DNA from 4 places in the Bradyrhizobium sp. CIR18 genome. Region 4 is predicted to be linked to each of the others. Evidence: predicted binding sites of a transcription regulator. Region 4 holds the regulator's gene; each other region holds the start of a gene.

Region 1 (4,185 bases), on a different contig from region 4:
GCGGCGGCTCGCTTTCGGTCCGTGCCGGCCATTCGGCCTGCATGGCGGCGGCGAGATGATGCTGCGCCGGCGCGGCCATCACAGCGCATTCGGGGATATGGGTATCCTCAGGCAGGTGCACGACGACGCGCTTTCCGCCGATGCGCGCGGCGATGCGGTCGATCAGCGCGGCAAGCTCGTCATTGTCGTGGACATGGGCGTCGAGATCGCGCTGCTCCTGCACCACGATCTCGGTGCGGCTCGCCGACAGGCGAACCATGTCGAAGCCGAAACCGGGATCCAGCGGATCGGCGAGCGCGTCGAGGCGCTCGCGAAACAGCCGGTCGATCACCGCGCTTCGCGTCACCGGACGTCCGGTCTCGACCATGATCGCGCGCACCACGCCGTCGGTGCGGAAGAACGCGGCTTCCAGCCGGCGCGCGCCCTTGCCCTGCTTCTCCATCGACGCGATCAGCGTGTCCGTCAGCCGCGACAGCGTCATTGCGATCATGGTGTCGGTCGCGATCGGCTCGGCGAAACGCTTCTCCACGATGTAATCGGGCAGCGGCTTTCGCGGGTTGATCGGCGCATCGCCCTGCCCTAGCGCATGTGCGAGCAGCGTGGAGAACCGCGCCCCGAACCGCGCCGTGATCTCGCTCGGCGAGCGCGCGGCGACGTCGCCGATGGTCTTGAGGCCGGCGCGGCGCAGGCCGGTGGTGATGGCTTCGTCCGCACCGAGCGCGGACACCGGAAACCGGCTGATCGCCCTCGCCTCTTCGCCATCGGCAACGATGGTGCCCGTGGCCTGCCGCGTCAGCGTGCGCGCGCAGACCGAGGTGCCGGCGATTGCCGCGCTGACGGCAAAGCCTTGTCGGCCGAGCGCACGAACCAGCGCTTGCAGCAACGCAGCCTCGCCGCCGAACAGATGCGCACAGCCGGTGATGTCGAGGAACAGCCCATGCGGCGGGTCGAGCGCGACCAGCGGCGTGAAGCGGTCGCACCAGTCGGCGATGTCGCTAAGCGTCTTCGCATCGGCCGCGACATCGGCATCGAACACTTTCAGGTCCGGGCACATCGCCCGCGCATTGGCCAGCGGCTGACCGATGTACAGGCCGAGGCGCTCGGCAGCCTCGTCCAGCGCATGGATCACCAGCGCATTGTTGTCCTTGATGACGACGATGCTCGGCTCATTATTGGTTTTACCCAGCCCGGCGCTGTTGAAGAACCGCTGGATCCGGTCGATGGGCAGGCGCGGCAGCCACAGGCTGAGAATACGTCGACGGTTCACTGAACTGGCACTCATCACAATTCCATTCCATGATCCACCGGCCGCAGGGGCCATGACGATTACGCAAGAGTTCGGCATCGAAACGCGGCGCGCCCCATGCGTCCCACACCGATCCCGGCGGCGAATGCGCCGCGCGCAGCATCCACCTGGTCTCCGCGGTCGAAGGCAGCGGCTGCGCCGCCATCCGCAGCATCAGGCCGGTGACGCCGGAGCTTTGCGCGGCCAGCGTCAGCTTGCGGCTCGCCACGAGATCGAACTGCCTGGTCTCGCCCCAGAGCTCGAGCACGACGGCGCCGAGCGCATCGCAAGCGAGCGCATCGGCCGAGGTACGCAGCGCGCTCTCGACATCGGCGGCGCGCACCATCACCACGCGGCGCGGATCGAGGCCGAGCTCGGCGAGCCCGCTCATCGACAGCGCGCCTGCCTCTATCTCCAAGAAATCCTGCCGTACCCACAGCAACGGCCGCTGCGCCGAGACGCGCCCGGCAAGCCCCATGACGAAGCCGGTCGCGGCCGTCCCCTGCCGTCCCTCACAAAACACCTCGTGGATCGCCGCGCGCGCGAGCCCGCCCTTCAGCGCGTTGTCGGCTTCGCTATGACCGAGTGCGACGCGATCGTGCGGATGCACGACCGTCGCCGTCTCGATACGCTCGATCTGGCCGCGCAAGGTCGCAAGCGCGCTTGTCCGTGCGCCGCTCATGCTCGCCGCTCCTTCAGAGGTGATTGCCGATGGCTCTCAAAAAGAGAACCAGCGGCTGGCTCATTTGTTCATGATATGTTCTAATATAAAGCTAACGGCGCGTAGAGAGTCAATCGAATTGGCGCGCAAGCGGATTCATGAGCTGAATCAAAGGGATTCCAAGATGGACGTACAACGCAAGCTGGAAATCCTGGCGGACGCCGCCAAATACGACGCGTCCTGCGCCTCCAGCGGCACCGAGAAGCGGGATTCCAGCGACGGCAAGGGCATGGGCTCGACCGCGCCCGGCATGGGCATCTGCCATTCCTATGCGCCGGATGGACGCTGCATCTCGCTGCTCAAGGTGCTGCTGACCAACGCCTGCAATTACGATTGCCTCTATTGCGTCAACCGCGCCTCCTCGAATGTGCCGCGCGCCCGCTTCACCGTCGACGAATTGGTCAAGCTCACGCTCGACTTCTACCGTCGCAACTACATCGAGGGCCTGTTTCTCTCCTCCGGCATCATCCGCAGCCCCGACTACACTATGGAGCAGGTGGTGAGCGTCGCGCGAAAGCTGCGCGAGGAGCATCACTTCCGCGGCTATATCCATCTCAAGACCATTCCCGAGGCCGACGATGCGCTGATCGCGGAAGCCGGCAAATATGCCGATCGTCTCTCCATCAACATCGAGATGCCCGAGGAGACGAGCCTGCAGCAATTCGCGCCGGAGAAGGACGTGCGCGCGATCCGCCGTACAATGGGCCGGCTGCGGCTGAAGCTCGACGAGGCCGAGGAAGGCCGCAGTGCGAAGACCAGGGCCAAGCCGCAGCGCTTCGCGCCGGCGGGCCAAAGCACGCAGATGATCGTCGGCGCTGATGCTGCCTCCGACCACACCATTCTCCACACCAGCGCCAATCTCTACGGCGCCTACCGCCTGCGGCGCGTCTACTACTCCGCCTTCAGCCCGATCCCCGACGCCAGCCGCGCCTTGCCTCTGGTGCAGCCGCCGCTGCTGCGCGAGCACCGGCTCTACCAGGCCGACTGGCTGATGCGGTTCTACGGCTTCGACGTTGCGGAGATCGTCGACGACAGCGCGATGCTGCCGCTCGACATCGATCCAAAACTCGCCTGGGCGCTGCGCCATCGCGACCGCTTCCCGCTCGACGTCAACCGCGCCAGCCGCGAGGAGCTGCTGCGCGTGCCGGGCTTCGGCACCAAAACGGTCGAGCGCATCATTACGACGCGGCGCACCACCACGATCCGTCTCTCCGATCTCGCGCGGCTGCACGTGCCCAAGCACAAGGCCCTGCCATTCATCGTCCTCAGCGATCACCGCCCCTCGCCGCATCGTCTCGATGCCGCCGGGCTGATCGAGCGCTTCAAGCCGAAAGCAACTCAATTGGGATTTGGCTTCTGATGCAATACATCACCCTCGACAACGAAACCGATTTCGACGGCTGGCGCAAAGCCGCGCGCAGCCTCGTGCTTCATCATGTGCAGCCCACCGATGTCACCTGGACCGTGCGGGGCGGCGAAGTCGATTTGTTCGCGCCGCAAGCGCCGTCTCCGATCCTCGAGGTGAACGACGGCACCTTCAATGTCTCCGCAAAATTTGTCGAACTCGCCCAGGCCGCAATCCTGCACCGCGATATCAAGCGCTTTGCGATCCTCTATCGGCTGCTGTTTCGGCTGAAGGACAACCACGACCTCATCGAGGTCGCGACCGACCCTGATGTCGCGCAGGTCACGGCGATGGCGCGAGCGGTCCATCGCGACGAGCACAAGATGCACGCCTTCGTCCGCTTCCGCGAGGTCGGACGCGAGCGCGCAGCGCATTACGTCGCCTGGTTCGAGCCGGAGCATCACATCGTCGAGCTCGCCGCGCCGTTCTTCGCCAAACGCTTCGCAGACATGCCCTGGTCGATCCTGACGCCGGACCTCTGCACACATTGGGACGGCCACGCGCTCGCGTTCACGCCGGGCGTCAGCAAGAGCGATGCGCCGGGCGAAGACCGGCTGGAGGAAACCTGGCGGCGCTATTACGCCAGCATCTTCAATCCAGCCCGGCTCAAGGTGAAGGCGATGCAGGCCGAGATGCCGAAGAAATATTGGAGGAACCTCCCCGAGGCTTCGATCATTAAGCCCTTGATCGAGGACGCCGAGCGCATGACCGGCGCCATGATCGCCAATGCCGCAACCGATCCGCACAAGCCTCAGAAGCGGCCGGAGGCTCCGA
Region 2 (4,185 bases), on a different contig from region 4:
CGGTCCATCGCGTCGAGGCCCGCGGCATCGACCTCGAGCGCGCTCAGGGCGTGGTCGGCGATCTTGCGGTCGATCTTGTCGGCATCGGCCGCCGAGGCGAAATCGCGCACGCGGCGGAGCAGGCGGCCGGCGATACGCGGCGTGCCGCGGGCGCGGCGGGCGATTTCGTTGGCGCCATCCGCGCTCATGCCGACATTGAGCACGCGCGCGCCGCGGCTGACGATGCTTTCGAGCTCCTCGATCGTGTAGAAATTGAGCCGCACCGGAATGCCGAAACGATCGCGCAATGGATTGGTGAGCAGGCCGGCACGCGTGGTGGCGCCGACGAGGGTGAATTTCGACAGCTCGATCTTCACCGAGCGCGCCGCCGGGCCTTCGCCGATGATGAGGTCGAGCTGAAAGTCCTCCATCGCGGGATAGAGCACCTCTTCCACCGCCGGGCTCAGACGATGGATCTCGTCGATGAAGAGCACGTCGCGCTCTTCGAGATTGGTGAGGAGGGCTGCGAGATCACCGGCCTTTGCGATCACAGGCCCTGACGTCGCGCGAAAGCCGACGCCCAGCTCCTTGGCCACGATCTGCGCCAGCGTGGTCTTGCCGAGGCCGGGCGGGCCGACGAACAGCACGTGATCCAGCGCCTCGCCGCGCTTGCGCGCCGCTTCGATGAAGATCGAAAGGTTCTTGCGCGCCTGCTGCTGGCCGACGAAATCGGACAGCGATTGCGGACGCAGCGCGGTGTCGCCGACATCGTCGCTGCGGCGCTCGGGCGAGACCATGCGGTTGGCCTTGGGATCGCTCACCTGGCGAACTCCCCGTAGAGTGGGCAAAGGCGCTCTTCGCGCCGTGCCCACGAGATCTCTCCGATCGCCCTAAGAGTGGTGGGCACGCTGCGCTTTGCCCACCCTACGAGACTGACCATTGCCGCGCTCACTTCGCCAATTCCTTCAGGCCGAGGCGAATGAGCTGCGCCGTCTCGGCGCCTTCACCCGCACTGCGCGAGGCCGACGCAATCGCGGCGGCCGCCTGCGGCTGGCCGTAGCCTAGATTGACCAGCGCGGAGATCGCGTCGGCGACGGGCCGCGGCGCCCGCTGGTCGTCGACAGCGCCGGCAAGATGCACCACAGCCGGATCGACATTGGCGAAAGCCGGCGCCTTGTCCTTCAATTCGGTGACGATGCGTTCGGCGACCTTGGGACCAACGCCGGGCGTGCGCGCCACCGCGGCCTTGTCGCGCAGCGCAATAGCATTGGCGAGATCGGCCGGCGCCAGCGTGCCGAGCACGGCGAGCGCGACCTTGGCGCCGACGCCCTGCACGGTCTGGAGCAGGCGAAACCATTCGCGCTCCTGGTCGGTGCGGAAGCCGAACAGTTTGATCTGGTCCTCGCGGACATAGGTCTCGATCGACAGCACGGCAGCCTCTCCCGGCGAGGGCAGATGCTGCAACGTGCGCGTCGAGCAGTGCACCTGATAGCCGACGCCGCCGACGTCGAGGATGACGAAATCCTCGCCGTAGGAATCGATCAGGCCCTTGAGCTTGCCGATCATAGCCCCGCCACCTTCAGCCGCAGCGCGGTGCTCTGGCGGTGATGGGCGTGGGTGATGGCAATGGCGAGCGCGTCGGCGGCGTCGGCGGACGGCGGCTCGGCCTTGGGCAGCAATATCTTCAGCATCATCGCGATCTGTTGCTTGTCGGCATGGCCGGCGCCGACCACGGTCTTCTTGACCTGGTTCGGCGCGTATTCGGCGACCGAGATGCCGAACATTGCGGGCGCCAGCATGGCGACGCCGCGGGCCTGGCCGAGCTTCAGCGTCGCAACGCCGTCCTTATTGACGAAGGTCTGCTCGACCGCGGCTTCCATCGGCTGATGGTTCGAGAGCACGGCCGCGAGCCCTTCATGGATCGCGAGCAGCCGGCGCGCCAGCGGCAAATCGTCCGGCGGTTCCACCGAACCGCAGGCGACGTAGATCAGGCGATTGCCCTCAGCCTCGATCACGCCCCAGCCGGTGCGGCGGAGGCCAGGGTCGATGCCGATGATGCGAACGGGGCCACGAATCGGGAGCGAAGTCATGGGGCCAGTGATAGCGGCTGGCTGCCGTGGGGGAAACAGAAACAGAACGGAAGTAACAGGGGAAGTGGGGGCGTTAGTGAGCCGCACCGCCCACCACAGACTCCGGCGTCATACCCCGCGAAGGCGGGCTATCCAGTACGCCGCGGCTTCTCCGTATTCCCATTGCTGTCTCTGGGATACTGGGTTGCCCGGTCAAGCCGGGCGATGACAGCGGAATGCGGAGCTGGTGATCACCCGCCCATCTTCGCCACCAGCGCGTCCGACACCTCGAAATTGGCGTAGACGTGCTGGACGTCGTCGTGCTCGTTGAGCAGGTCCATCAGCTTGAGCAGCTTCTCGCCGGTCTCGTCGTCGACCGCGACCGTGTTTTGCGGCTTCCAGATCAGCGCGGCCTTGCGCGGCTCGCCGAACTTGGCTTCCAGCGCCTTGGCGACGTCGCGATAGCCTTCGGTCGAGGCGTAGATCTCGTGACCGGCTTCGCCGGAGACGACATCGTCGGCGCCGGCCTCAATCGCGGCATCGAGCACGGCGTCGTCGGAAGCGACGCTGCGGTCGTATTCGATGATTCCGGTGCGATCGAACATGAAGGACACCGAACCGGTTTCGCCGAGATTGCCGCCCGATTTGGTGAAGAAGGAGCGGATGTCGGAGGCGGCGCGGTTACGGTTGTCGGTCAGCGCCTCGACGATGACGGCAACGCCGCCGGGGCCATAACCCTCGTAGCGGATCTCGTCATAGTTCTCGCCGTCGCTGCCGAGTGCCTTCTTGATGGCGCGCTCGATATTGTCCTTCGGCATGTTCTCCTGCCGCGCGGCGATTACGGCGGCGCGGAGGCGGGGGTTCATGTTGGGGTCGGGCGTGCCCAGCTTGGCCGCGACGGTGATTTCCCGCGCCAGCTTGCCGAACAGCTTCGACTTCTGGGCATCCTGCCGCCCCTTGCGGTGCATGATGTTCTTGAATTGGGAATGTCCGGCCATGCGTGGTCTCTCGGGGATCTCTTGGAATCGTACGCCAATGAGGGTGGGAAACGCGGCCTTATAGGCCGCCAACCCACCGGAATGAAAGGGTCTCGGATACTTTAAGGTAACACCGTACGGGCCCCTGCCCAGAGGTGAGGCATCGTTAACCCTGACTTCATTCCAGCCTGCGAAAATAACCTCCGAGCGTCCCCCGACAAGAGAGACCTGATGGCATTCGGACTATTTCGGAAGCGTCTGCCGGATATGGCCGCGCCCGTGGCAGCCGCAGAGGCCGCGCCGCCGGCGGCCCCATCCGAGCCCGCCCCGGCCGAAGGTGATTCGGCCCGGGAGATCCTGGAATTGCTGGAACTCGAGCTTGGCGCGATGATCCGCCAGCTCGAGCGCGCCGCCAATTCGGTGGCGGGCGGCGCCGAAGCGACCGCATCGACGCTTGCGGCCATCCGCGACCGCACCGACGCCCTGACCGGCCGCACCAATGCCGCGCAATCGACCGCCTCCACCTTCGCCCATGCCGCCGACAAGTTCACCCAGTCCGCGCTGGGGATCGGAGCGCAGGTTCGCGAGGCCGGCAAGCTCGCCGACGAGGCCAGCGCCGCGGCGCAGGAAGCCCGCGCCAATGTCGATCGCTTGCGCGAATCCTCCGCGGCCATCGGCAATGTCGTCAATCTGATCGCACAGATCGCGCGGCAGACGACGCTGCTCGCGCTCAACTCGACGATCGAGGCCGCACGCGCGGGCGCTGCGGGAAAAGGCTTTGCGGTCGTCGCAACCGAGGTCAAGGCCCTCGCGGTGCAGACGCAAGGGGCGACGGAAGAGATTACGAAGAAGATCGACGCGCTGCAGCGCGACGCCGCCGGCTCCGCGGACGCCGTGCACCGCATTTCGCAGGCGATCGAGGCGATCCGCCCGGTCTTCGAGACCGTCAACGGCGCGGTCGCCGAACAGAACGCCACGACCAGCGAAGTCTCCGGCAACGCCGCCAGCGCCTCGGAGTTCATCGTCTCGGTCGGCGAGAGCGCAGCCGAGATCGATGCCGCGACCAAGGCGGCCGAGAGCCATGGCGAGAACGTCGCCAGTGCCGGCAAAGCCGTCACCACCTTCGCACAGAAGCTGAAATCGCGCTGCGCCGTGCTGCT
Region 3 (4,185 bases), on a different contig from region 4:
ACCAGCGCGCTGCGCGCCTGTCCTGCGAGCGCGCAATAGGCTTCGTTGGCAAAGGTGATGCGGCCATCGGTAGCGCGCAGCACGATGAGGTCGCCCTGTTGCTCGAACAGGCTGCGGGCGCGTTCTTCCGCTTCCTTCAGCTCCCAATTGCGGTCGATCAGCGCCTCGTTGTGGGCGGCGAGGGTGCGCAGCCGCTTGTTCACGAAACGCAGGCGCATGCTCAGCGTCGCAAGGCCGAGGCAGGCGAGCGCGAACAGGAAGCTCGCGCCGATCGCAAAGGTGTGGGGATCGTAGCCGGAGCTTTCGGACCGGCTGCCGGACACGAAACCATAGGCGCCGCCGAACGTCGCCGAGAAGATCATGAAAGAGCGGATCGCGAAGGCGATGCGGGGATGCTGTCGCCTGAAACGGCGCATGCGCACCTTGATCCGGAACGTCCGACCCATCGCACCGACCCCGACTCTTTTTCGAATCCCGCCACCCGCCGTCTGCGACGATGTCGCGCCGATCTTGCGAACAGCTTGAGGCTTTGGCGCTGCCTCCAAACAGGACTAACGAGGTGTTAACGCTTCAGAGCGAGGCGGCCTGGAGCGGGAGCGGGCGATGGCCGCCATGGGCGCCGACGATCAGCGCTGCGGCCTCGCGCTGCGAGAACGACTTCGAGCGCACATAGATGCGGTAATCCGCCGGCCCTTCGGTGGAGAGATAGATCACCTGGCCGCCATCGACGGGCTGAGCGGCAATCGAGACGAGGCGCGTCGAGGGATTGGCCTGACAGGAATCCGGCTCGGAACCGAGACCGTCGTCGACCACGGCGAAGTCCGCAGTATCGGCGTCGTCGGTGATCTGAACCCGCACCGTGGCGCGGGCGGGATCTTCGGTGAAGGCGACATGGACGGCGGCCGTCCAGAACAGGGAGGTGAGCTCGACCGAGGTTTCGCCGAGGGCGATGCAGGGATGCGAGACCGAACCGATCTCCGCGCGGGCGAACACCGCAGCCGCCAACAAGGGAACAACCGAGGTCAGGATCTTGAAACGCAACATGACACTCTACTCGCCGGGGCCCCGGGAACTCGTAATCGAAACTTAGCGGGCCTTATGGTTTGCAGAGCGTAAAGGAAACTCGTTACCGCCGGGTTGATGCGCGGAATGATCAAGCCATCTGCCGCACATCCTCCGCGAGTGCGCGGTAGGACAAGGCTTCGGCGAGATGCAGCCGGCCGATCTTGTCGGCGCGATCGAGGTCGGCCAGCGTGCGCGCCACCCGCAGCACGCGGTGATAGCCGCGCGCGGACAGCCGCATGGTCTCGGCGGCGTCGCGCAGCAGCTTCTGGCCCTGCGCGTCCGGCTTTGCGATCTCCTCCAGCACGGAGGCTGGGGCCTCGGCATTGGTCCGAACCTTGGGCAGGCCGGCATCGGCATAACGCGCGAGCTGAATGTCGCGCGCCGCGGCCACGCGGGCGGCGACCTCGGCGGAGCCTTCCGCCGGCGGTGGCAGGATCAGATCCGCCGCGGTCACGGCCGGCACTTCGATGCGCAGGTCGATGCGGTCCATCAGCGGGCCGGAGATGCGCGCCTGATAGTCGCCGGTGCAGCGGTCGACGCGGCCGCGCTTGCAGGCATAGCCCGGCTCGAACGCGTTGCCGCAGCGGCACGGATTCATCGCCGCGACCAGCATGAAGCGGGCAGGGTAGGTGACGCGGTGATTGGCGCGCGACACCGCGACTTCGCCGTTCTCCAGCGGCTGCCGCAGTGAATCCAGCACGCGCGGATCGAACTCCGGCAATTCGTCGAGGAACAGCACGCCCTGATGCGCCAGCGAGATCTCGCCGGGTTTTGCACGCATGCCGCCGCCGGTGAGCGCGGCCATGCTGGCGGAATGATGCGGCGAGCGGAACGGCCGCCGTGCGGTCAGCGCGCCGCCCTCGATCTCGCCGGCGACGGAGGCGATCATCGAGACCTCGAGCAGCTCGCTCGGTGACAGCGGCGGCAGGATCGAGGGCAGGCGCGCCGCCAGCATCGACTTGCCGGCGCCGGGCGCGCCGATCATGAGCAGATGATGCCCGCCGGCGGCGGCGATCTCCAGCGCGCGCTTGGCGCTTTCCTGGCCCTTGATGTCGCGCAGGTCGAGCGTCGAGGCGGCGGGCTCATGCACCTTCGGTGATGGCCGCGACAGCACCTGCGTGCCCTTGAAGTGGTTGGCGATCTGGATCAACGAGCTTGCCGCGATGATCTGGATGTCCGGGCTCGCCCACGCCGCTTCAGAGCCGCACGAGACCGGGCAGATCAGCCCTTCCTCGCGCATATTGGCGCCGAACGCGGCGGGAAGAACGCCGGCCACGGGCGCGATCGAGCCGTCGAGGCCGAGCTCGCCGAGCACGGTGAAGCCGGTCAGCGCATCCGGCGGGATCGCGCCGATCGCCGCCATCAGGCCGAGTGCGATCGGCAGGTCGTAATGACTGCCTTCCTTCGGCAGGTCGGCCGGCGCCAGATTGACGATGATCCGCCGCGCCGGCAGCGCCAGGCCGGAGGCGATCAGCGCCGAGCGCACCCGCTCGCGCGCCTCCGACACCGCCTTGTCCGGCAGGCCGACGATCGCGAAGGCCGGCAGGCCCGGCGCGACCTGCACCTGCACGTCGACCGCACGGGCCTCGATCCCCTCAAAGGCGACGGTGGAAACCCGCTGAACCATGCTCAAACCAGCCTGCCCCTCTCGCACAATTAGGGGTAGCAGAGGCGGGCCGCTTCCGCAAGAACAATACGGGAACGATCTGAGGCGGGGAGCAAGCCCTAACCAGTCGTAAACGACATGCCGACACTAAGCCTCGAATGCCAGCTTCTGTCCTCAGCACATTCCAACGAATGTCCGCTACTCCTAAGGCTGCGGGATGGGCCGTGGTCTAACGGGTGAACAATTCAAATGCTTGCAAATCGCCGGAGAAGCGAACGTCGGGTGTGCAGCCGGCTCGCCAAGATCCATTTTGGCGCGGGCTCGCTGCCGCGGGACTGCACGATCACCGATATTTCGGATGGCGGCGTGAAAGTGGTGGCGGAATTCCTGGAAGTGCCGCCGCAATTCACCATCATCTTCGCACCCGATTATTCCCGCCAGTGCCGCCTGCGCTGGCGCATCGGCTGCGAATTCGGTGCCGAGTTCACCGACTAAAGCGCGCCGCGATGAGGATGAATCGCATCGCGCTTTAGGTTATTGTTCAAGCATGATCTTCTCGGAAAACCGCTGCGCACTTTTCCGGATCATGCTTTGAGATCTCCCAAGCCGCGTCCTTAACGGGACTTTAGCGTTAATCGGTAAGCATCTCTGATCAGTTGCCGAGTGATCAGAGTATGTCCAAGCGTTCGTCCCTCGCCTCTCCCCCGGCGAGATTGCTGCTTCCCGCACTTCTGGTGCTCGCCTTGGGTGGCTGCCAGACCGCCGGCATCGAGGATGTGACCGGCGCGCTCGGTGTCAGATCGGAAACGGCCGTCAAGGCCGATGCCAAGCCGGAAATGGATGCGTTGCGCGAGCGCTATCGCGCCAAGCCCAGTGATCCCAACGTTGCGCTCGCCTACGGCAAGGCGCTGCGCGAGTCCGGCCAGCGCGCGCAGGCGGTTGCGGTCATGGAGCAGGCGGTGCTCGCCCATCCCAGCAACAAGGCGCTGCTCGCCGGCTATGGCCGCGCGCTCGCCGACAGCGGCAATTTCCAGCAGGCCTTCGACGTCCTCAGCCGCGCGCATACGCCCGAGGATCCGGACTGGCGCATCCTGTCGGCGCAGGGTGCCGCGCTCGATCAGCTTGGCCGCAACGAGGAGGCGCAGCAATATTATGCCGCGGCGTTGAAGATCGTGCCGGACGAGCCGACCGTGCTGTCCAATCTCGGCCTGTCCTATATGCTGCAAAACAATTTGCCGAAGGCCGAACAGGTGCTCGGCCGCGCTTATCAGCGCAATCAGAACGATGCGCGGGTCCGCGCCAATCTCGCGCTCGTGCTGGGCTTGCAGGGCCGCGAGGCCGAGGCCGAAATCCTAGTGAAGGCCGATTTGCCGCCGGACCAGGCCGCGGCCAAGGTCGCGGCGCTGCGGCAGCTGCTGGCGAAGAAGCAGCAGCGGGCGGACAAGTAATCCGCCCCTCCTGGTGTACGCTTACGACGCCTTGCGATGCGGCGCCGAGTTGCGGCTTGACTTGCC
Region 4 (4,185 bases):
CGCCCAAGTCTTCCGGAACCAATTTTGCCCAAAATGAGGAACCAGAGCGCTTTGTGTATTTTTGTACGGAGTTCCGGGAACGGAATGGCCCCTTGCGGACTCTTGAGTCCGTTGGGACTTCTACACCGGACTTATGCACGTGCTGGGCAAAACCTATCTCACCAAGCAAGCCTCTCTCCTGCTTGAATTCGCAAGAACCACCTCGGATTCGGACCTTTCCGCCAAGCTGATCAGCAAGGCCGCCGACCTGAAATCCCAGGCCGATCCGCTGCCCGACAAGGATCAAGGGCCGAAGGCTCCTGACGTCGCGCTGGACGCCGGGCCGGACCGGCCGAGCGGGAGTTGAGCGATGCTGGCTGTGGCGCTCGTCATTCTCGTCCTCGCCATGGCCACCCTCCTGCCGATCGGTCTCGTTCTTTGGATCATGCCACGCCAAGCCTGAGCCTGCCTTCCATCCTGGGCTGGAAGCGGCAGGATAAATCCTGCCCGCTCCGCCATTTTGCCTCTGCCCCCGCGCTCGGCTAGAAGACTGTCGGAACATTTCATCCGAACGTGCCGAGCAGGAGTTTCGCCGTGGCCTTGATGCCGGTTTCCGACGCCCTTGCTGCGGTGCTGGCGGGTGCAGAGCCGCTGCCTGCAGAGATGGTTTCACTCGACGAAGCCTACCATCGCGTGCTCGCGCAGGACGTCGCTGCGCGGCGCACCCAGCCGCCCCAGGCGATGTCGGCGATGGACGGCTATGCCGTGCGCGCGGCCGATGCGGCAACAATGGATTCCACGCTGACAATGATCGGTGAGGTCGCGGCGGGCCGTCCGTTCACGGGAAAGGTCGGCGCCGGCGAAGCCGTGCGGATCTTCACCGGCGGCGTCGTTCCGGACGGCGCGGATGCGGTCGTGATCCAGGAGGACACGATCGCCGAAGGCAAGCACATAACGATCAAGGAAGCCGCGATCGTGGGTCGGCACATCCGCCCCGCCGGCGTCGATTTCCGCGAGGGCGACGTTCTCCTGCGCAAGGGAACCCGTCTGACGGAGCGCGATCTCGCCCTCGCCGCCGGAATGAACCACCCGCAGCTCGCCGTTTGCCGCCGTCCGAAGGTCGCGATTCTCGCCACCGGCGACGAACTGGTGATGCCGGGCTCAACGCCCGGGCACGGCCAGATCGTCTATTCCAACGGCTATGCCCTGCACGCGCTCGCCCGCAGCGAAGGCGCCGAGACCATCGACCTCGGTGTCGCCGCCGATACGCTGGAGGCCACCACCGCCGGCATCCGCCGCGCGCGCGAAAGCGGCGCCGACATCCTGGTCACGACCGGAGGCGCATCGGTCGGCGACCACGATCTGGTCCAGCAGGCGCTCAAGGACGAAGGCATCGCGATGGCGTTCTGGAAGATCGCGATGCGGCCCGGCAAGCCGATGATGCACGGGCGGTTAGGGGCGATGGGCGTCATCGGCCTGCCCGGCAATCCCGTGTCGTCCTACGTCTGCGCCTTCCTGTTCATGGTGCCGCTGATTCGCGCGCTATCAGGCCGTTCGGTGATTCATCATCATCGCGAGCGCGTCGTGCTGGGCCGCGATCTCGGCGCCAACGACCAGCGCGAGGATTATCTGCGCGCGCGCCTGGAAAAGCGCGACGATGGCGCGCTCGTCGCCCTTCCCGTCAGCCATCAGGACTCCTCTCTGCTTGCGAATCTTGCTGCAGCACAGGTACTTCTCGTGCGCGCACCGTTTGCGCTGAAGGCCGAGGCCGGCAGCCCCTGCGAGGTGCTGCGGCTCCCCGTCTGAACTGCGCCGCCACACGCATTCCGTGAGTTTCGTTCTGTTCACGGTAAATTAAGCAGTTGCGGAACACATATCGAACATATAGTGTCCGTTCATGATTTGTTTCGAGATGTAGCGGCTTATCGCTGAACTCATCGTCTCGGAATCGAACGACATCAACCGGGGGACTTTGTTCGAGATGTTAACGCGCAAACAATACGAGCTTCTGCGGTTCATCAGCGAGCGCTTGAAGGAAAGCGGCGTGCCGCCGTCCTTCGACGAGATGAAGGATGCGCTCGACCTACGCTCGAAGTCAGGCATCCATCGCCTGATCACCGCGCTCGAGGAGCGCGGCTTCATCCGCCGCCTGCCCAACCGCGCCCGGGCCATTGAAGTGATCAAGCTGCCGGAGCTCCAGGCTGCCGCCGGCAACCGACGCGGCTTCACGCCAAGCGTCATCGAGGGCAATCTCGGCAAGCTACGCGCGAGCTCCAGCCCGTCCGCGGACGAGGGCGAGCGACCCGTTGCGGTGCCCGTGATGGGCCGCATCGCGGCCGGTACTCCGATCGAGGCTTTGCAGACCCGCAGCCACACGATCAGCGTGCCGCCCGACATGCTCGGCTCCGGCGAGCATTACGCGCTCGAAGTGCGCGGTGATTCCATGGTCGAGGCCGGCATCCTCGACGGCGACATGGCGCTGATCCAGCGCAACGAGAGCGCCGATACCGGCGACATCGTGGTGGCACTGATCGACGACGAGGAGGCCACGCTCAAGCGCTTCCGCCGCCGCGGCGCCTCGATCGCGCTGGAGCCCGCCAATGCCGCTTATGAGGTGCGCATCCTGCCGCCGAACCGCGTGAAGATTCAGGGCAAGCTGATCGGGCTTTATCGCAAGTACTGATACCGGAAGTACTCGATACCGAAGTCTTTAGCGCCTCGCGCGCGCCTTCGATCGGCCTCGCCGATCAGAGATTGGAGCGGATAACGGTCCGCTCCGGCTGGATAGTCTTTCTGGTATCGCACAGATTGTCCGGCCCCTCCTCCTTTCGCGACATCCTCGGCAGGCCGCGCGACGCAACATCGCTTCGCGGCCTTTCGAGTTCGAGGGGGGACGGCCCAAATGCGCAGCTCGTTTGAGTGCAGCCGCAGCAACGCTGATCGCATCACCAGCATCGCGTTGCCGCGCAACCGCATCACTCCGCCGGTCGTTGACACGCGCGGTTGTCGAGACGCGGCTGCCAAATGCACGGAAGCCGACTTTGTTCCTAACAAATTCGGAAAAGATGGAAAAGATAATGTGATCGGGGCTCGCGGATCCCAGCCGCAGATTTGCCTACAACCGAGCAGACCGTCACGTGCTTCCACTCTGGTAGGGGCCTGCGCCTCCGAAAGAGGTGCGGGTCGCTATCTCTGCATTGAGGAGCACCCGATGTGTGACTACAGCCTGCATGCCGTCGCGACGCGCCCCGCAGAAGTCGGCGAGACGATCGTTACGACAACATTCCGCGGCACCTCGACGCGCGGCTTCGCCTCCGAAGCCGATCTCTCCGTCGCGGTCTGCCTGCTGCCGGGGACGGAGCTCGCCTTCGCCGACGACGTCCGTTACGACAACCGCTGGATCTGGACGCGCACCGTCAACTCCCGCGTCGGCAAGTTCGGCAAGATCGATCCGCACATTCCCGATCGCCATCATGACGCGATCGAATTCCCGGACGGCAAATCCGTGCTGGTGACGCAACTGGTCGAAGGCCAGCGCGCAACCGTGCTGCAACTGCCGGTGACCCAGCCGATCGGCGAGCGCGAGCACAAGCCGCAGATCATCGCCGACAGTCGCCCGACGGTCACACGACTGCCGATCGGCTGACGCCCTCCGCCCGATAGGCCGAGGGCCAGGATTGAAATGCCGTCGCCGGCCGAGGCCGGCGAGCCCGGTGGGTTTTTGTTTCATGAAATTCGATCGGCGAGCGCCGCCGCCTCGCCTCGTCGCCGCACGAAGTTTGAGCCGTGCTGCCTGAATTTTAAACGTCCGCTCCGCAGCCAAATGACCGATGCTGTCGTGGTTTGAGGCGGCGGACACGCTCGATGAAAACCTTCATTCGCGTCGTTGAACTCTGGGTGCCTGACCGGACGCGCATGCGGCTGGAATTTGGCGGCGGCCTCTACGATGAAGGGCTGTCCGCGTTCAAGGCCGTCAGCGAAGAGCTGCACTTCGGATATGACGAGGGGCTTCCAGGCAAGGCCTGGGCCTGCGGCCATCCCGTCATCCTCACGAAATTCGCCAACTCCTATTTCAAGCGAACCGATCAGGCCGTCGCGGCCGGCCTCACCTGCGGCGTGGCGGTGCCGGTGTTCGCAGGCGAATTCCTGCAAGCCGTGATGGTGCTGTTCTGCGGCGACGACGAGGCGCATGTCGGCGCGATCGAG

The links. Region 4 encodes LexA, which represses DNA repair genes until DNA is damaged. Its sites were predicted from a motif close to TGTTCNNNNTGTGTTCNG; they were not measured.
Region 1: GGD65_RS28650 (putative DNA modification/repair radical SAM protein) is a predicted target of LexA. The motif match lies at 2,033-2,050, and genes of this name have one in related genera.
Region 2: ruvC (crossover junction endodeoxyribonuclease RuvC) is a predicted target of LexA. The motif match lies at 2,101-2,118, and genes of this name have one in related genera.
Region 3: GGD65_RS21585 (YifB family Mg chelatase-like AAA ATPase) is a predicted target of LexA. The motif match lies at 2,752-2,769, and genes of this name have one in related genera.

What each region holds. Positions count from the first base shown of each region.
Region 1 covers NZ_JACIHF010000011.1:133,950-138,134, reverse strand. Annotated here, with positions in the region: gene GGD65_RS28660 (DNA polymerase Y family protein) at 1-1,282, opposite strand, end outside; gene GGD65_RS28655 (ImuA family protein) at 1,179-1,967, opposite strand; gene GGD65_RS28650 (putative DNA modification/repair radical SAM protein) at 2,131-3,366, shown strand; gene GGD65_RS28645 (UdgX family uracil-DNA binding protein) at 3,366-4,185, shown strand, end outside.
Region 2 covers NZ_JACIHF010000005.1:9,385-13,569, reverse strand. Annotated here, with positions in the region: gene ruvB (Holliday junction branch migration DNA helicase RuvB) at 1-776, opposite strand, end outside; gene ruvA (Holliday junction branch migration protein RuvA) at 928-1,545, opposite strand; gene ruvC (crossover junction endodeoxyribonuclease RuvC) at 1,542-2,069, opposite strand; gene GGD65_RS18115 (YebC/PmpR family DNA-binding transcriptional regulator) at 2,300-3,046, opposite strand; gene GGD65_RS18110 (methyl-accepting chemotaxis protein) at 3,257-4,185, shown strand, end outside.
Region 3 covers NZ_JACIHF010000006.1:280,498-284,682, forward strand. Annotated here, with positions in the region: gene GGD65_RS21575 (PAS domain-containing hybrid sensor histidine kinase/response regulator) at 1-446, opposite strand, end outside; gene GGD65_RS21580 (hypothetical protein) at 571-1,044, opposite strand; gene GGD65_RS21585 (YifB family Mg chelatase-like AAA ATPase) at 1,154-2,692, opposite strand; gene GGD65_RS21590 (PilZ domain-containing protein) at 2,921-3,166, shown strand; gene GGD65_RS21595 (tetratricopeptide repeat protein) at 3,346-4,119, shown strand; gene GGD65_RS21600 (AAA family ATPase) at 4,141-4,185, opposite strand, start outside.
Region 4 covers NZ_JACIHF010000001.1:659,893-664,077, forward strand. Annotated here, with positions in the region: gene GGD65_RS03220 (hypothetical protein) at 140-346, shown strand; gene glp (gephyrin-like molybdotransferase Glp) at 574-1,785, shown strand; gene lexA (transcriptional repressor LexA) at 1,961-2,662, shown strand; gene GGD65_RS03235 (hypothetical protein) at 3,191-3,625, shown strand; gene GGD65_RS03240 (GAF domain-containing protein) at 3,844-4,185, shown strand, end outside.